4 regions of the Bradyrhizobium quebecense genome follow, and region 1 is predicted to be linked to each of the others. Evidence: predicted binding sites of a transcription regulator. Region 1 holds the regulator's gene; each other region holds the start of a gene.

What was found. Region 1 encodes PhoB, which activates phosphate uptake and scavenging genes when phosphate is short. Its sites were predicted from a motif close to TGTCATNNANCTGTCAT; they were not measured.
Region 2: a site for PhoB is predicted at 2,464-2,480, ahead of phnF (phosphonate metabolism transcriptional regulator PhnF). Genes of this name have one in related genera too.
Region 3: a site for PhoB is predicted at 1,538-1,554, ahead of HU230_RS34065 (alkaline phosphatase D family protein). Genes of this name have one in related genera too.
Region 4: a site for PhoB is predicted at 1,337-1,353, ahead of ppk2 (polyphosphate kinase 2). Genes of this name have one in related genera too.

Annotation. Positions count from the first base shown of each region.
Region 1 covers NZ_CP088022.1:7,786,827-7,791,350, forward strand. Annotated here, with positions in the region: gene pstC (phosphate ABC transporter permease subunit PstC) at 1-422, shown strand, start outside; gene pstA (phosphate ABC transporter permease PstA) at 427-1,272, shown strand; gene pstB (phosphate ABC transporter ATP-binding protein PstB) at 1,269-2,090, shown strand; gene phoU (phosphate signaling complex protein PhoU) at 2,102-2,818, shown strand; gene phoB (phosphate regulon transcriptional regulator PhoB) at 2,949-3,659, shown strand; gene HU230_RS37250 (GcrA family cell cycle regulator) at 3,808-4,320, opposite strand.
Region 2 covers NZ_CP088022.1:622,995-627,518, forward strand. Annotated here, with positions in the region: gene phnE (phosphonate ABC transporter, permease protein PhnE) at 1-686, shown strand, start outside; gene phnE (phosphonate ABC transporter, permease protein PhnE) at 683-1,531, shown strand; gene phnF (phosphonate metabolism transcriptional regulator PhnF) at 1,710-2,435, opposite strand; gene phnG (phosphonate C-P lyase system protein PhnG) at 2,563-3,024, shown strand; gene phnH (phosphonate C-P lyase system protein PhnH) at 3,029-3,637, shown strand; gene HU230_RS03140 (carbon-phosphorus lyase complex subunit) at 3,641-4,524, shown strand, end outside.
Region 3 covers NZ_CP088022.1:7,090,990-7,095,513, forward strand. Annotated here, with positions in the region: gene HU230_RS34065 (alkaline phosphatase D family protein) at 1-1,476, opposite strand, end outside; gene HU230_RS34070 (TAXI family TRAP transporter solute-binding subunit) at 1,748-3,154, opposite strand; gene HU230_RS34075 (4a-hydroxytetrahydrobiopterin dehydratase) at 3,367-3,672, shown strand; gene HU230_RS34080 (YkvA family protein) at 3,768-4,157, shown strand; gene HU230_RS34085 (NADPH:quinone oxidoreductase family protein) at 4,447-4,524, opposite strand, start outside.
Region 4 covers NZ_CP088022.1:923,497-928,020, forward strand. Annotated here, with positions in the region: gene HU230_RS04405 (transporter substrate-binding domain-containing protein) at 1-193, opposite strand, end outside; gene ppk2 (polyphosphate kinase 2) at 350-1,282, opposite strand; gene HU230_RS04415 (fumarylacetoacetate hydrolase family protein) at 1,430-2,602, shown strand; gene HU230_RS04420 (hypothetical protein) at 2,753-3,067, shown strand; gene HU230_RS04425 (Spy/CpxP family protein refolding chaperone) at 3,147-4,316, opposite strand; gene HU230_RS43810 (hypothetical protein) at 4,382-4,524, opposite strand, start outside.

The sequences.
Region 1 (4,524 bases):
TCGCGATCATGGTGCTGCCCTTCATCACGGCAATCTCGGTCGACGTGTTCAAGACCGTGCCGCCGGTCCTGAAAGAAGCCGCCTACGGCATGGGCTGCACCACCTGGGAAGTCGTCCGCAGCGTCGTGATCCCCTACACCCGGGTCGGCGTGATCGGCGGCATTATGCTGGCGCTCGGCCGCGCGCTCGGCGAGACGATGGCGGTGACCTTCATCATCGGCAACTCGTTCCGCATCTCGTCGTCGATCTTCGCGCCGGGCACCACGATCTCGGCGGCGATCGCCTCCGAATTCGCCGAGAGCGACGGCCTGCACCAGTCCGGCCTGATCCTGCTCGGCCTCTTGCTGTTCGTGCTGACCTTCTTCGTGCTCGCCGGCGCGCGGCTGATGCTGATGCGGCTTGAAACGAAAGCGGGGAAATAGGGCCATGAACCCGATCTACAAATCCCGCCGCCGCAGCGACATCGTCATTCGCGCACTCTGTGTCGGCGCGGCGCTGTTCGGCGTCACCTGGCTGGCGCTGATCCTGTTCACGCTGGTCTATAACGGCCTTGCCGGCCTCAGCGTGCAGCTGTTCACCCAGAACACGCCGCCGCCGGGCTCGACCGAAGGCGGCCTGCTCAACGCCATCGTCGGCTCGGTCATCATGACGGTGATCGGCGTCGGCATCGGCGCGCCGCTCGGCCTGTTCGCCGGCACCTACCTCGCCGAGTACGGCAAGCACGACAAGCTCACCTCGGTGATCCGCTTCATCAACGATATCCTGCTCAGCGCACCCTCGATCATCATCGGCCTGTTCATCTATGGTGCGGTGGTGGTGCCGATGCGCGGCTTCTCGGCGATCGCAGGCAGTCTCGCGCTCGCCGTGATCGTGATCCCGGTCGTGCTGCGCACCACCGAGGACATGCTGCTGCTGGTGCCCAATCCGCTGCGCGAGGCGGCTTCCGCGCTCGGCCTGCCGCGCTCGCTGGTGATCAAGCGGATCGCTTATCGTGCTGCGCGTAGCGGCTTGATCACCGGCGTGCTGCTGGCGACCGCCCGTGTCGCCGGCGAGACCGCGCCGCTGCTGTTCACCGCGCTGTCGAACCAGTTTTTCAGCTGGGACTTGACCAAGACGATGGCCAACCTGCCGGTGACCATCAACAACTTCGTGCAGAGCCCCTACGCCTACTGGAAAGAGCTGGCGTGGAGCGGCGCACTGCTGATCACATTCACCGTGCTCGCGCTGAATATCGGCGCGCGTATCCTTGGTGCCGAAAGGGCCGCAAAATGACCGAGCTCTCCGTTTCAACCAGTAACCCGAGCCACGTTGCACCGCATACGCCGCTGCCGGAAGCGCCGCCGAAAGTCACGGTGCGCAACCTTAACTTCTATTACGGCGAGCACCACGCGCTGAAGAACATCAACCTGACGCTGGGTACCAACCGCGTCACCGCGTTCATCGGACCGTCCGGCTGCGGCAAGTCGACCCTGCTGCGGATCTTCAACCGGATGTACGACCTCTATCCCGGCCAGCGCGCCACCGGTCAGCTGATGCTGGACCAGACCAACATTCTCGATCCCAAGCTCGACCTCAATCTGCTCCGCGCGCGGGTCGGCATGGTGTTCCAGAAGCCGACGCCGTTCCCGATGACGATCTACGAGAACATCGCCTTCGGCATCCGCCTCTACGAGAAGATCTCGAAGTCCGAGATGGACGACCGGGTCGAGAAGGCGCTGCGCGGCGGCGCGCTGTGGAACGAGGTCAAGGACAAGCTGAACGCTTCCGGCCTGTCGCTTTCCGGCGGCCAGCAGCAGCGCCTGTGCATCGCGCGCACCGTGGCGGTGCGGCCCGAGGTGATCCTGTTCGACGAGCCGTGCTCGGCGCTCGATCCGATCTCGACCGCCAAGGTCGAGGAGTTGATCCAGGAGCTCTCCGAGGACTACACGATCGCAATCGTCACCCACAACATGCAGCAGGCGGCGCGCGTCTCCGACAAGACCGCCTTCATGTATCTCGGCGAGCTGATCGAGTTCGACGACACCAACAAGATCTTCACCTCGCCGAGCGATCGACGGACTCAGGATTACATCACCGGCCGGTTCGGCTGAGGAGATACAAGATGGCTTCTGAACATACCGCCAAGGCATTCGACAGCGACCTGCAGGAGTTGACTCGCCTGGTCGCCGAAATGGGCGGCCTCGTCGAGCGGATGATCACCGAGTCGGTCGACGCGCTGATCCGTCGCGACGTCGCGCTCGGCAAGCGCGTGGTCGCCGCCGACATCGAGATCGACAAGCTGCAGCGCGTCATCGAAGAGCGCGCGGTGCTGACGATCGCCCGCCGCCAGCCGATGGCGATCGACCTGCGTGAAATCGTCAGCGCGATGCGCGTGGCCACCGACCTCGAGCGGATCGGCGACCTCGCCAAGAACATGGGCAAGCGCGTCGCGGCGCTGGAAAGCGATTTCCAGCCGCTGAAGCTGATCCGCGGCCTGGAGCACATGACCGACCTCGTGCTGTCGCAGGTCAAGTCGGTGCTCGACGCCTATGCCGCGCACGATCTGCCGGCGGCGATGAACGTCTGGAAGGGCGACGAGGAGGTCGATGCGATCTGCACCTCGCTGTTCCGCGAGCTCTTGACCTACATGATGGAGGATCCGCGCAACATCTCGTTCTGCATCCATCTGATGTTCTGCGCCAAGAACATCGAGCGGATCGGCGATCACGCCACCAACATCGCCGAAACCGTGTTCTACATGATCGAGGGCCAGCAGATCACCGACAAGCGCCCGAAGGGCGACATGACCAACTTTGCCACCACGGTGCCGGGTACCTAGGACATGATCCGCAGGCGCGGGGCCGGATTGTCTTCACGACAAGTCGTCTCCGCGGGGATTATGGTCAGGAAAGTAAGCGTTTCGGTTTGCGTCTGGGCAACGGATCACCACAGAGAGAGAATTTAAACCGATGAGCGCACGCATTCTGGTAGTCGAAGACGAGGAAGCGCTGACGACACTGTTGCGCTACAACCTCGATGCGGAAGGCTACGATGTCGAAACGGTCGGGCGCGGCGACGATGCCGACACCCGCCTGAAGGAGCGCGTTCCCGACCTCGTGGTACTGGACTGGATGCTGCCGGGCCTGTCCGGCATCGAGCTGTGCCGCCGCCTGCGGGCGCGTCCCGAGACCAAGCAGCTTCCGATCATCATGCTGACCGCGCGCGGCGAGGAGAGCGAGCGCGTGCGCGGGCTTGCCACCGGCGCCGACGACTACATCGTCAAGCCGTTCTCGGTGCCGGAATTGCTGGCACGGGTGAAGGGCCTGCTGCGCCGCGCGAGCCCGGAGCGGCTTGCAACCGTGCTGACCTACGGCGACATCGAGCTCGATCGCGAGAAGCGCCGCGTGGCGCGCTCGGGACGTCCGATCGATCTCGGTCCGACCGAGTATCGGCTGCTCGAATTCTTCCTCGAGCATCCCGGCCGCGTGTTCAGCCGCGAGCAGCTGCTCGACAGCGTCTGGGGCCGCGACATCTATATCGATGAGCGTACCGTCGACGTGCACATCGGCCGCCTGCGCAAGCTGCTCAATCCGGGCCGCGAGCAGGATCCGATCCGCACCGTGCGCGGCGCCGGTTATGCGCTCGACGACCGGTTTGCCAAGGCCGAGCCGCAGCCGTAAGGCTTGCACGGCAACCTCAAGCCACAACACGGCGTTGTCCCGGCTTTCGCCGGGACGACGCTGGTGGATACTTCCGCGCTACGATCACACAAAAAAATCCCCGCTTTCGCGGGGATTTGTTTTTGCAGTCCAGGCAGTTTCCCGAGTGCTACTTGATCTGTGGCTTCGCCGACGGCCGGCGGCGATCGTTGGCGGGCTGGTAGGCAACGCGCGAGTGATGCGCGCAATAGGGCAGGCCGGCGAGCGCCTTGCCGCCGCAGAAGAAGAATTCCGGGCTCGAGGGATCGCCGACCGGCCAGTGGCAGGTGGCCTCGTTGAGCTCGAGCAGCGACAGCCGCTGGCTCATCGGCACCACGTTGTCGAAGGAGATCGGATCGGGCTCCATCTCGACCTCGAAGGCGTGCGCAAGCGCGGTGTTGCCGCGCGAGACCGGGCGCGCCACCCGCATCATGTGCTGGGCGGGGCGGGCCTTGCGCTGCCGCGGCGCGGCCGTGGAGGGGGCCTTGGCGCGGCCGGAGAGGCCGAGCCGATGCACTTTGCCGATCACGGCGTTTCGCGTCACATTGCCAAGTTCCGCCGCGATCTGGCTGGCCGAGAGGCCGGATTCCCAGAGCTTCTTCAGCTGCTCGACGCGATCGTCGGACCAGGTCAATACAGTCATCGCATTCTTCCTTTCGCATGGCGCCGGCCACTCATCGGAGCGGCGCTGCGAGCCAATCTGGACAAATATCCCTGCGGCCAGAATCCCTTAGCCCTCGCCGGGCACGGTGTTGCGCCCGAACGTTTACACGAGACACGAAGGCTACTTAGAGGGTCCAGTACTGCCGCACGAGATGTCGTACCCGACAGGCCAAACGCTACAATA
Region 2 (4,524 bases), 1.6 Mb from region 1:
TCGACCGCATCCTGACGCTGGATTCCGGTGCCCGGGTCTGGACCGATCCGGTGGAATGGTTCTGGGGCTTGAAGAAATGGCTGCGGCTGCTCGGTGAGACCCTCCTGATCAGCTATGTCGGCACCTTGACCGGTGCCGTGTTCGCCTTTGCGCTGAACTTCTTCGCGGCCCAGAACACCTCGCCGGGACCGTGGGTGCGCTTTACCGTCCGTCGCCTGCTCGAATTCGCCCGCACCGTACCCGGCATCGTGTTCGCGCTGATCTTCGTGATCGCGTTCGGCCTCGGGCCGATGGCCGGCGTGCTGGCGATTGCGATCCACACCACCGGGGCGCTCGGCAAGCTGTTCGCCGAGATCGTCGAGAATGCCGACATGAAGCCGGTCGAGGGCATCCGCTCCACCGGCGCGAGCTGGCTGTCCTGCATGCGCTTTGGCATCCTGCCGCAGGTCTCGGCGGGCTACGCCAGCTATGCGCTGCTGCGCTTCGAGATCAATGTCCGCGAGGCGTCGGTGATGGGCTTCGTCGGCGCCGGCGGCATCGGGCAGGAGCTGGTGGTCGCGATCCGCAAGTTCTACTATTCCGACGTCAGCGCGATCCTCGTCACCATCATCGTCACCGTCTTCATCATCGACATCTCGACCGGCTGGCTGCGCGGCCGGCTGTTCGGCAAGGAAACCCGCCGATGAGCCAGCTGCCGAAGCCGGACACCGCGGAATTGCGCGGGAAATACGCCGGCGTGTTCGAACGTCCGGCGTCGGCACGGCTGGCGCTGCCGGCCGTGATCGTGGCGGCGCTCGCGATCTTCGCATACGGCCTGGTCGATCTCGACTTCTCGCCGTCGAAGCTGATCACGGGGATGAGCCAGCTCGGCTGGATCACCATGATGATGATCCCGCCGAATCCGGGCTCGTCGTTCCCGCTCTACATGCAGGCGCTCGGCGAGACCCTGTCGATCGCGCTGCTCGGCACCACGCTTGCGGCCCTCTTTGCGCTGCCGGTCAGCCTCTTGGCGGCGCGCAACATCATCCCCTCGAACCTGATCCGCTTTCCGGTGCGCCGCTTCCTGGATTCGATCCGCGGCGTCGATACGTTGATCTGGGCGCTGGTCTGGATCAACGTCGTCGGCCTCGGCCCGTTTGCCGGTGTGCTGGCGATCATGGTCTCCGACTTCGGCGCGTTCGGAAAGCTGTTCTCCGAGGCGATCGAGGCGGCGGACCGCAAGCAGGTCGAGGGCATCCGCGCCTCCGGCGGCAACGCGTTGCATGAAATCCGCTTCGGCCTGCTGCAGCAGGTGCTGCCTGTGATCGCCGGGCAGGTGCTCTATTTCATCGAATCGAACACGCGTTCGGCCACCATCATCGGCATCGTCGGCGCCGGCGGCATCGGGCTGCAGCTCGCCGAGCAGATCCGCGTGCTGGAATGGCAGAAGGTGTCGTTCCTGATCCTGATGATCCTGATTGCGGTCGCCGCGATCGATTTCATCTCGAGCAAGCTGCGCTTTGCCATCATCGGCCAAAGGGCGGTGGTGTAGGACGTCACCTCGCCCCGCGCTTGCGGGGAGAGGTCGGATTGCGCTCGGCGATGCGAAGCATCGTCCGGTGCAATCCGGGTGAGGGGTTTGTCCCCGTACTCACATCTGTCGGATTCGCGGAGGCAGCCCCTCACCCCAACCCCTCTCCCCGCAAGAGCGGGGCGAGGGAGTAGAGAGATCAGCTATTCTCGACGAGAAACTCCACGCGCTCGGCGGCGAAGCGCGAGCGCTTGGTCACCAGCGGGCGGTCCAGCATATCGACATCGGTCGCGTCGACCACCAGCACCGGCCGGCCCAGCGGCAGATCGAGCCGTGCGGCGTCGGTCGCATCGGCAATCGCCGCGGTGATCCGGGTCGAGGCGCGGTGGTAATCCTTCACGCCGTAATGCCCGAGCAGCTTCGTCATCGAGCGAACGTCGGCGAACACGCTGCCTGCATCGGGAAAGCGCTCGGCCGACAGCCAGGTGGTGGAAACGCAGATCGGCGTCCGGTCGGCGAGACGCACCGCTTCGATCCGGATCAGCGGCGCGCCAATCTTCAAGCCCAGCTCGCGCGCGATCTCGCGATTGGCGACATCACTGCCTGCATCGATCAGCTGGCCGCGCGGCTCGTGGCCGCCGGCGCCGACGATCTCGGAGAATCGCGTGCGTGAGCGCAGCGGGTAGGCAAGGCGCTGAGCTTCGACATAGGTGCCGCTGCCGCGCTCGGCGCGCACCAGGCCGCGCTCCGCCAGTGCGGCGAGCGCCCGCCGCACGGTGTGGCGGTTGACCCGGTAAGTCTCGGCGATCTCCATCTCGCCGGGCAGCTTTTCGCCCGCGGCAAAGCGGCCGTCGGCGATGCCGCGCTCGATGCCGTCAGCGACCTGCCGCCACAAGGCGACGCCGGAACTTTCCTGCATGCTCATGGCGCGGTGATACCAGAAATCTTCGGTTTGTCACGAAACAGTCATGGCACTCGGCTATCAAGTTGTCTATTATCATAGACAACTTGATCCAAGCAAGGTTGCCCAAAGGTTGCACATGAATTCGACCATGAGTTCGACCGGAGCAGACAGCAAACAGGCCCAGCGCAAGGCCGCGATGTCGGTGCTGGCGCACTCCGCCGCGGCCGACATTGCAGGCAGGCTGGCGGCGATCGCAGTGCCCACGCATGAAAACCTGCGCGAGCCGGAGAACGGCCTCGTGATGATGCGCGGGCGGATCGGCGGTGACGGTGCGCCGTTCAACCTCGGCGAGGCGACGGTGTCGCGCGCGGCGGTGCGGCTTGCGACCGGCGAGGTGGGCTTCGGCTACACGCTCGGCCGCGATGCGCACAAGGCGCAGATGATCGCGCTGTGCGACGCCATGGTGCAATCGGCGGAGCTGTCCGGCGAGGTCGAAGCGAAGGTGATCGCGCCGCTGCGTGTTGCCATGAATGCCGAACGCGCCCGCAAGGCCGCGGAGACCGCGGCGACGCGGGTTGATTTCTACACGATGGTGCGCGGTGAGGGGTGATGCAATGACGACGATTGCCGAAATGCCCGCAGGGTTTGCCGACAAGGTGCTGTCGGCGCAATCCACGTTCCGCTCCGTGATGGATGCGATGGCGCGCCCAGGCAGCGTGCAGCGCGTCGCCGCTGATGTCGGAACGCCCGCCGGCATGATGCGCGGCTCGGCCGCGATCGCGCTGACGCTGTTCGATCATGATACGCCGATCTGGCTCGACGCCGCGATGTCGGCGACACCGGACGTCGCCCGCTGGCTGAAGTTTCACGCCAGCGCGCCGGTGATCGCCGATTCCTCGATCGCAAGCTTCGCGCTGATCGGCGATCCGGCCAACCTGCCCGTGCTCGACCGCTTCGCGTTCGGCAGCAGCGAGTATCCGGATCGTTCGACCACGCTGATCCTGCAGGTCGACAGCCTGACGCAGGGCCCGGCCTTCGAGCTGAAAGGTCCCGGCATCGACGGCAGCGCGCTGTTGCAGGCGATGATCAAGCCGCGCGACCTGTTCCAGCGGCTGTCGATCAATGAAGCGCTGTTCCCGCGCGGCGTCGACGTCGTGCTGGTCCATGACGACAAGATTGTCGCGATCCCGCGCACCACGCGGCTGATCGCAAGCGGAGTGTGAGCGATGTATGTAGCCGTCAAGGGAGGCGAGCGCGCCATCGAGAACGCTCATCGGCTGCTCGCGCATGAGCGGCGCGGCGATCGCGATGTGCCCGAGGTGACGCTGGCGCAGATCTCCGAGCAGCTCGCGCTCGGTGTCGACCGCGTGATGACCGAAGGCTCGCTCTACGATCGCGAGCTAGCGGCGCTCGCGATCAAGCAGGCGCGCGGCGACATGATCGAGGCGATCTTCCTGGTTCGTGCCTTCCGCGCCACGCTGCCGCGTTTTGGCGCCACCGAGCCGGTCAATACCGGCGAGATGCAGGTGCGGCGGCGCATCTCCTCGACCTTCAAGGACGTTCCGGGCGGCCAGATCCTGGGGCCGACCTTCGATTACACCCATCGCCTGCTCGATCCGCAGCTCGCGGAAGGCTTTGTGCCGGAGCAGCCGGTGACCGCGGAAGCCTCGCAGGCGGCAACGCCGCGGGTGACCGACATTCTCGGCCGCGACGGCTTGATCGAATCGTCGCCGCAGGCGGACGCCGACGCGCCGGTCGGCGACCTCACGCGCGAGCCGCTGAGCTTCCCGGCCTATCGCGATCTGCGGCTGCAGAATCTGGCGCGCGGCGACGAGGGCTTTCTGCTCGCACTCGGCTATTCGACGCAGCGCGGCTACGGCCGCAATCATCCCTTCGCCGGCGAGATCCGCTTCGGCGAGGTCGAGGTCGAATTCTCAGCCGAAGACGTCGGCTTCGCGGTGCCGCTCGGCTCGATCGAGCTGACCGAGTGCCAGATGGTCAACCAGTTCAAGGGCTCGACCACCGAGGCGCCGTGCTTTACCCGCGGCTATGGCCTCGCCTTCGGACAGAGCGAGCGCAAGACCATGTCGATGGCGCTGGTCGACCGCGC
Region 3 (4,524 bases), 700 kb from region 1:
GTCGATCTTGACGTGGCCGAAGAACTGCATGCCGGCCGACGGCGGCAGGTTCTGGTTGGCTTCGCCCGGTGCCTTGACGAACTTCACCTCGGGACCAAACGTGTTGTCGAGCTCGTTCGGACCGAATGTGCCGGCATGCAGCGGGCCGGAGACGAATTCCCAGAACGGATCGAACTCCTGGAACTGGGCCTTGTTCGGGTTGTAGTAGTGCGCAGCCGCATAGTGCACGTCGGCGGTCAGCCACACTGTATTGGCGATGCCTGCGGTCTTGATGAAGCGCAGGATGTCGGCGATCTCGAGTTCGCGGCCGCGCGCCGGGCCGTCGCCCTGCGCGAAGGCTTCCGAGCCCTTCTTGTTGGCGGCGTCGTCATAGACGATCAGCGACAGCGGCATGTCGGAGGCGATCACCTTCCAGGTGGCGCGCGAGTTGAGCAGCGCGCGCTTCAGCCAGGCCATCTGATCCGGCCCGATGAAATAGGCGTCGGGGCCGTAGGTCTCCTGCAGGTTCGCCCCGTTCGGGCCGCGATAGCTGCGCTCGTCGAGCATGAACACGTCGAGATGCGGGCCGTAGCTCAGCGTGCGATAGACGCGGCCCGGCTCTACGACGCTCTCGCGCATCGGATACATCTCGTGGAAGGCTTTCGCCGCACGCGCGGCGAGCACGTTGATGTCGCGCTCCTTGTAGGCCGCCGGCAACTGCTTGGAGAGCGACCAGTTGTTGGTCACCTCGTGGTCGTCCCACTGCACGAAGATCGGCACCTCGGCATTGAAGGCGCGCAGATTGCCGTCGAGGAAATTGTATTTGTGCGCGGCGCGGTATTCGTCGAGCGTCTCGGCGACCTTGGCCTTCTCCGGAATCGTGATGTTCTTCCAGATCTTGCCGTCGGGCTGCTTCTGCTCGGCGGTGATGACGCCGTCGGCATAGATGGTGTCGCCGGAATGCAGGAAGAAATCCGGGGCGTGCTTCTTCATCGCGGCGAAGGTGATCATGCCGCCGTCGTCGGGGTTGATGCCCCAGCCCTGGCCGGCGACGTCGCCGCCCCACACGAAGGAGACGTCGCGGCGGTCGCTCGGCGCGGTGCGGAAGCGGCCGACCACGGGCTCGCCGACAATGTCGATATGGGCGAGATCGCGGAAGCGGACGCGATAGAAGATGTCCTGGCCCGAGGGCAGGTTCTCCAGCAGCATCTTTGCGGTGAAGTCGCTCTCCGGCAACGCCGTGATCGGCGGCAGCGCGCGGGCATCCTTGAACGAATCTGATGTCGCGACCTCGACCATCATCTGCGAGGGGCGGTCCGCGCGCGCCCACACCACGCCGCCGTCGACGCCGACATCGCCGGACTGCACGCCATGGGTGATCACGGGGCGATCGGCCGCGCGCGACAGATAAGGCATCGCAATCACGCCGGCGCCGGCCGCAGCAGCCGTCGAGAGAAAACGTCGGCGGGTCAGTTTTCGCGAGAACCGGATCGTCATGGAACCTCCTCAGGTCACAGCGACAATGCGCCGCGGGCCAGCACAGACCTAGAAAAATTCTATGACGGAGAGATTACAGGGAGGCCGCGTGAGGTGAGCACGTCTGTAAGGCTCCCTCTCCCGCTTGCGGGGGAGGGTGGGGTGGGGGCTCTCTCCACGAGTCGTATCGCGGAGAGAGCCCCCACCCGCATTGCATCTGACGATGCAATGCGGCCTCCCCCGCAAGCGGGAGAGGCGAAGGTGAGCTCGTGGAGAGATGGGAGGGTAAGCCCTACGCCGTGCCCGCCGCCCTGAACTGGCTCGCAGTCCGTTGCAAATTCTGCGGCATGCTGAGCAGCAGCGCCTTGCGGTCGGCCACCGCGTTGTGGAACTGCTCGAGCGCGATGTTGAACGCGGTCAGCGTGCCTTCCTCGATGGCGCCATGCTCGAAACAGTCGAGCGTGTGGCGCAGGATGTCGTCGGCTTCCGCCTGCAGTTGGTCGAGCTCATCGGTCGAATCGCTCTGCCGCGCGGCCTTCAGCATCTCCAGCAGGCGTTCGCGCTGCGAAGTGTTGGTGTTGCGCTCGTCCTGCTTGAGATAGCCGGCGAACCATGCACCGGCCGAGCCCATCGCCGAGAACGCCATCAGGCTCCACCAGATGTAATCGCTGTAGCGGTCGAGGAAGGTCTTTTCCTCGCCGTCGACGAAGGCCGCCGCGCCGGGATGCACCGGGATGGTGGCATCCTTGTCGGTGTCGGGCGTCTCGATCTTGGCGGCGAGCGGGAAATCGTTCTTGAGCGACTGCCGGATCGCGAACAATTGCCGGGTGAATGCCGCGACCGTCGCGTCCGACAGGCCCTTTCGCGCGACGATATGGTGCGAGAAGCTGATCGTCTTCACCTCATCCTCGGGCCGGTCGGCCGAGCCGAGCGAGCCCGCGGGAATTTCCGCGGCCTCATAGGCCGGATGGTTCTGCGCAATCGCTTCGGACGCATCGATCGGCAGGAAGGTGGGCTCGCCGCCGTCTTTGGTCGACGCCGTGATCGCATCGATCGTGAGCTTGCTGTTGGCCGGACCGACGGCGAGATAGGCATCGGCCTTCAGATTCTTGATGGCCTCGACTGCTTCATTGGCCGGGAATTGCACGATCTCGACCTTCATCGGGTCGACGCCGTATTGCTGCAGGATCAGCTTCAGCAGATTGACGTTGGCCGGCGTGCGGCCGACGACGCCGATCTTGCGGCCGGCAAGCTGCGCGATCTTGGTGATCTTTGCGGCCTTGCGGCTCTTGCCCTTGGCTGCGGGCGGCACCCACATCACCACGACGTTCTTGCGCAAGGTCGCGACCGCCTGCGCATTCTTCGGTACCTCGAGATCGCCGCGGATGATGGCGAGGTCGGCCTTGCCGTCGGCCAGCGTCTGCGCGCTCGCGGTGGCGCCGTCGGTCTGCACCGGGCGCAGCTTGACCTGGGTGTGCTGCTGGTTGTTGAAGGCCTGCGCCAGCGCCTGCACGACCTTGAGGTCATCGCTGCTTGCGGGGCCGACCGCGATCCGCAGCGTCACCGGACGCACCGCGAAATAATACCCGGCGGCCATCGCGCCGACGATGGCGAGCGCGCCCGCGATCAAGACGAACATCAGCCGTCGCTTTGCCGAGCGCAGCGGCTTGGGCGATATGCTGGCGGGGCCGTCGGTCATCGATCTCGCAAACAATCGTCGGGGCTCAATCTCGCAAAACTAGCAACGCGCATGCATTGTGCATTTGTAGCAAATTCCTGGAGCCACAGATGTTACATCTCCGTCATGGTTACCAGCGGCAATAGGCCGCTCTTTCGGCCTTATTTTCGGCATGGATCCCACCCCGGAGGCCGGTTGTTAGGCTAAGGTCGGCGTCAAACGGGAGGGTTGCCATGGTCGAAAGGCTGTCAGCGGAAGCAAAGAAGGCCGCGCTTTGGGAACTGGCCGGCTGGTCGGAGCTGGCCGGACGCGAGGCGATCGCAAAGACCTTCGTGTTCAAGGACTTCAACGAGGCCTTCGGCTTCATGGCGCGCGCCGCTTTGGTCGCCGAGAAGAGCGACCATCACCCCGAATGGAAGAACGTCTACAAAACGGTCGAGGTCGTGCTGGCGACCCACGATGTCGGCGGGGTGACCAAGCGCGACATCGACCTCGCCAAGGCCATGAACGCGATCGCGAGGCAGTTCGGGGTCAACTGACCCGGCTGCGCGCAACCTTGCGCGGGTTGGCCGACATCCCCAGATTCGCATTGTCCGCCGCCGATCCGTCGCGCGGCGCCAAAGGGAACCTGGCGATGCCATCGACCGACACCGGCGTGGGATTCGGGCCTGCCGACCGGCTGGCGCAGGACCCGGAAAGCGTGCGCCGCCGCTTCTGGATCAAGTTCAAGAAAGTGGTGGCGCGGCTGCCTTTCGCCGAGGATCTGCTGGCCGCCTATTACTGTGCCTTCGACCGGCAGACGCCGCGCCATGTCCAGGCGGCGCTGCTCGGCGCGATCGCCTATTTCATCCTGCCGTTCGATTTCATCCCGGACATGCTGCCGGTGCTCGGCTTCACCGACGATGCCGCCGTGCTCGCAACTGCGATCCGCATGGTGGCAAGCCACATCACCCCGGAGCACCGCGATGCCGCGCGCGCCGCGCTGAAGCGCGGAGTGCCGGAAGAGGGAGCGTCGCAAGCGTAGCGGGAAGGAGGCTCTCGATCCGTCATCCCCCGCGCAACGGCTAAGCCGTTGTCGCTGGAGGTGCGGGCGGAGCGCGCCTCGAAGGACGCACTGCCCCGCCGGTGGCCGTCGACCCTTCGAGACGCGCGCAAGAGCGCGCTCCTCAGGGTGACGGTGATGGCAAGGAGCGCGGTCGTCTGTTCTCAGACTGTAGCCCGGATGAGGCGCAGCGTAATCCGGGGTCTTACTCACCAATCGATCGAGCGGTCCCGGATTTCGCTGCGCTCCATCCGAGCTACGCGATCTCAGCTCAACTGCCCGGATGCAGGATCACCTTGCCCATCGCCTTGCGGCCAGCGAGCACCTTCAAGGCTTCCGCGGTCTGCGA
Region 4 (4,524 bases), 1.9 Mb from region 1:
GCTCGCCCGGCAGCACCGCGATCCGCAGCGTCTTGTTGGCCCTGATCCGGTCGAGCGTGTTGTCGGCCTGGGTCTGCGCTGCGGCCGGGGTTGCCATGACGGCCGCGAGCGCCGCGCCGCTGCCGATCCCGAGCGCATAGCGCAGCGCGTCGCGGCGATCTTCGGAAATTGCGATGTCGTCGGATTGAGTCAAGCGGGCCTCCCTGCACCAGATCGGGGGAAGCCTAGCGTCGGGATCGGGCGTCAGCAATAGCGGGCGCCTGCGCCATTGGTAGGCGAGGGGTGGCTGTCTCTTGCTCTTCACCTCCCCCGCAAGCGGGAGAGGGGGCAGAGCGTGCACGTGGTCCGATCAATACGTTCCCGGCACGTACATCTCCGGCGGGATCGGGCCGCGGTGATAGTCGGGGTTGCGGACCCGCGGCGGCAGCACCACCGGTTGGTGCGTGACCTGCTGATAGGGGATCTGGGTCAACAGATGCGAGATGCAGTTCAGCCGGGCACGCTTCTTGTCGACGGCATCGACGATCCACCACGGCGAGTCCTGCAGGTGCGTGCGCTCCAGCATGGTCTCCTTGGCCTTGGTGTAGAGCTCCCAGCGGGTCCGCGCCTCGACATCAATCGGGCTCAGCTTCCACTGCTTCAGCGGATCGTGGATCCGCATCGAGAAGCGGAACGCCTGTTCCTCGTCGGTGATCGAGAACCAGTATTTCAGCAGGATGATGCCGGAGCGGATCAGCATGAGCTCGAATTCCGGCACCGACCTGAAGAACTCCTCATACTGCTCGTCGTTGCAGAACCCCATCACCTTCTCGACGCCGGCGCGGTTGTACCAGCTGCGGTCGAACAGCACGATCTCGCCGCCGGCCGGCAGATGCGAGACGTAGCGCTGGAAGTACCATTGCGTGCGTTCGCGCTCGTTCGGCGCCGGCAGCGCCGCGACGCGGCAGATGCGCGGGTTGAGCCGCTGCGTGATGCGCTTGATGACGCCGCCCTTGCCGGCGGAATCGCGGCCCTCGAACAGCACGACGACCTTCTGCTTCTCGTGCTGCACCCAGTCCTGCAGCTTGACCAGCTCGCCCTGCAGCCGCAGCAATTCGCGGAAGTAGAGCTTGCGATCGATCGACGGGTTTCCGGCGGCCCCGTCGTGCTCGAACTCGTCGAGCCTCACGTCGTCGAGCTCGAGCTCGAGTTCCTCGTCGAGGCTGTCGGCCATCTCCTGGTGGATGCGGGCGCGCAAGGCTTCGTCGCGGGCGGCTTCGTCGGTGAGGTCGGAGGCGGTCATGAAGGTCCGTCTTTCGGAGTGCTAGATCGATCGGCGGGAGCATTGACGGGCGATGTTACCACTCTATGACATTGGCAAGACCGCTGTTTCACGCAGCCGGCGGGACTGTGCTAACAAGCGATGACAAGATCAAAAAAGGAGACGCCGATGATTTCGCTCACGCCAAAAGACGTCCTGCCCGAGGACGGCACCGCCGGTACGCTGGTCGGACGGGTCTGGCTGCCGCAGGCGGGCGGACCCGCCGTGGTCGCGGTGCGGGGCGACGGCGTGTTCGACGTCACCGCGCGCTTCCCCACCGTGAGCGCGCTGTGCGAGGAAGCCGATCCTGCGGCCGCGTTGCGTGCCACGCATGGCGAGCGGATCGGCGATTTCGAGGCGATCCTCGCCAACACGCCGCCCGATGGCCGCGACGCGACAAGACCGCATCTGCTCGCGCCGGTCGACCTGCAGGTGCTGAAGGCCGCCGGCGTTACCTTCGCGATCTCGATGCTGGAGCGCGTGATCGAGGAGCGGGCACGCGGCAACCCGTCGTCGGCGGAGGCAATCCGCAAGGAGGTGGTGCGGCTGGTCGGCGACGACCTCTCCAAGCTGAAGCCGGGCTCCGAGCCGGCGATGCGGTTGAAGCAGGTGCTGATCGACCAGAATGCCTGGAGCCAGTATCTGGAGGTCGGCATCGGCCCCGACGCCGAAGTGTTCACCAAGGCGCCGACGCTGTCCTCGGTCGGCACGGGCATGGATGCCGGCCTGCATCCGAAATCCACCTGGAACAATCCCGAGCCGGAGGTCGTGCTTGTCGTCTCCGGCGCCGGCAAGATCGTCGGCGCAGCGCTCGGCAACGACGTCAACCTGCGCGATTTTGAGGGCCGCTCGGCGCTCTTGCTGTCGAAGGCCAAGGATAACAACGCCTCCTGCGCGATCGGCCCGCTGCTGCGGCTGTTCGACGGGACCTTCTCGCTCGACGACGTCAGGAGGATGGATGTCGGCCTCACCGTGAAGGGCGCGGACGGCTTCGTGCTCGAGGGCCATTCCTCGATCTCCAAGATCAGCCGCGACCCGACCGATCTGGTCGCCCAGACCATCGGGCCTGTGCATCAATATCCCGACGGCTTTGCGCTGTTCCTCGGCACGATGTTCGCGCCGGTCAAGGACCGCGACGCCAAGGGTGAGGGTTTTACCCACAAGCGCGACGACATCGTCACCATCGAAGCACCCCAGCTCGGCAAGCTCGTCAACCGCATGCGGGGCAGCGATGAATGCGAGCCCTGGACATTCGGCGTTGGCGCGCTGATGAAGAACCTCGCACAGCGCAAGGTGCTGTGAGGACGGTGTAGCTGCGCTGAGTAGGATGGGTAGAGCGAAGCGAAACCCATCGACTCGTATCCACGATACAAATGTATCCTCGGCACAAATGATGGGTTTCGCTGCGCTCTACCCATCCTACTACTGCGCTCTACCCATCCTGCGGATGATATGCTCGGCTTTGCTGACGCCGCCGGCGTTGTCGAACATGTTCAGAAACCTGCGCGGCAGATCAATCGCGTGCTGCAACTTGAGGGCGCGCGGATGCATGAAATTCGGCGCGACCGCTTGTCGCGCCCTTATGTGATCCAGTTCATCCTCGTTCGCGCTGCTTCGCTTCAGCATACGGGCTCGACGCGAACAGAAGGAGTCGCGGACATGAGCGAGCAGCCATCGAATGGAATGCCCGATTGGCTCACGACCGATATGCTGGTGATTGCCGTCGCACTGGCCATCATTGTGGTTGGCATGTGGATCGCGCCGTAGCCTGGTTGCTCCGGCTGGTTGCCACGCTGAGACATCGTGGGATGATGTCACCACCCTAGACGCGAGGCGATGGCGAGCCTTACAAGCCGATCATCCGGAAGATCATGCCGCCGACATTTGGGCCATGATGGTGATGGCGGCGATGACGGCTTCGCGGCGGTTCGTCACCGCCTGCGGCGGCCATCGCGCTCCTGCCGCCGTCCCGCTCGGGGCCAACAGCGTCGAACGCGGCCTTCTGCTCGTCACTGAGCGCGCTGTAGAAAGTGTCCACGGCCGGACGTACCGTTCCGATCGCCTGAAGCATGGAATCGAGTCTCGCTCCGACCGCCGCAAGGCGTGCCGGTGGCGTGCGCGCATCGGTGGGCGGACAGGACGATTTCAATGTGTCCTCAGCCTTTGTCGCAGCGTCCCGCAAGGCATCGAGGCTCGCCCGCTGTGCATCGGTTGGCTTGACGTTGCGTTCGATGATGTCGCCGGGCCATGCGATGGCGGCGGGCTGCGCCATATTGCAGTTGCCGTTGTCCGCCGTCGCCTCGTGCTGGCCGCGGTGCTGATCTGCCACCAGCGCGGTCACCTTCGCTTTCTGATCGTCACTGAGCAGCCCATAGAACCTCTCCAGCGCCGGCTGAAGAATCCCGACTGCGTCGCGCATGGCCTGGAGGCGCTGCTGCATCGCGGCGAGGCGGCTCGGCGCCGTCAGCGGCACGTCCTTGGGGCATGAATTGAGAATGGTCGCGGATGCCTTCTGCGATGCGCTGGCGAGGTCGTCGAGCGCGGTGCTCTGCTCCGCATTGGGTTGAATGGCGCCGCGGAACTGCTCGATCGGGAAGCCGGCGATATCGCTTCTGTCGCTGCCGCACATGTCGGCAAGGGTTGTGGTCTGAGCGGTGGCGCGCGATCGACCCGTGGCCGGCGGCCGGGGACCGGCATAGCCGGGCAAGTAATAGGCATAGCCGCTCAAGGCATCGTAGTCATAGGGACCGAACAGGCCGGCATACAGATCGCCATAGCCGTAATCCCAGAAGTACGGGTCATAGCCCCCGCCCCACCAGGCGTAGTCATAAAGATCGTAATAGGCATAGGGCCAGAAGATCGGGCCGACCCAGCCATAGCCGCCATTCGGATGGCGCCACCACCCAACGCCACCCATGGCGGCTCCGGCGGCGGCAGTCGTGATCGCGGCGCGCGTCATTGGATTGCGCAAGCCGCCAGGCTGGCGCAGGGCGGTGCTGATCTGGCGTGAGGCCAACGCGTGTCCCACGGCGCTCGCATTGTGCCGCATCGCAGCGGGTGAGGCGGCACGTTGGCCGGCAGCTACGTTCGGCGCGGTGCGCGCAGCGTGAGCGGCTGGACGGAATTGGGAATGACGGGCAGCGGAGCCGCCGCTGAGCCTCGTGCCTCCTCTTGCAGCGGGATGAATGGTGTGAAAGCCGCCGCCACGAGCGCCGCTGGCGTGA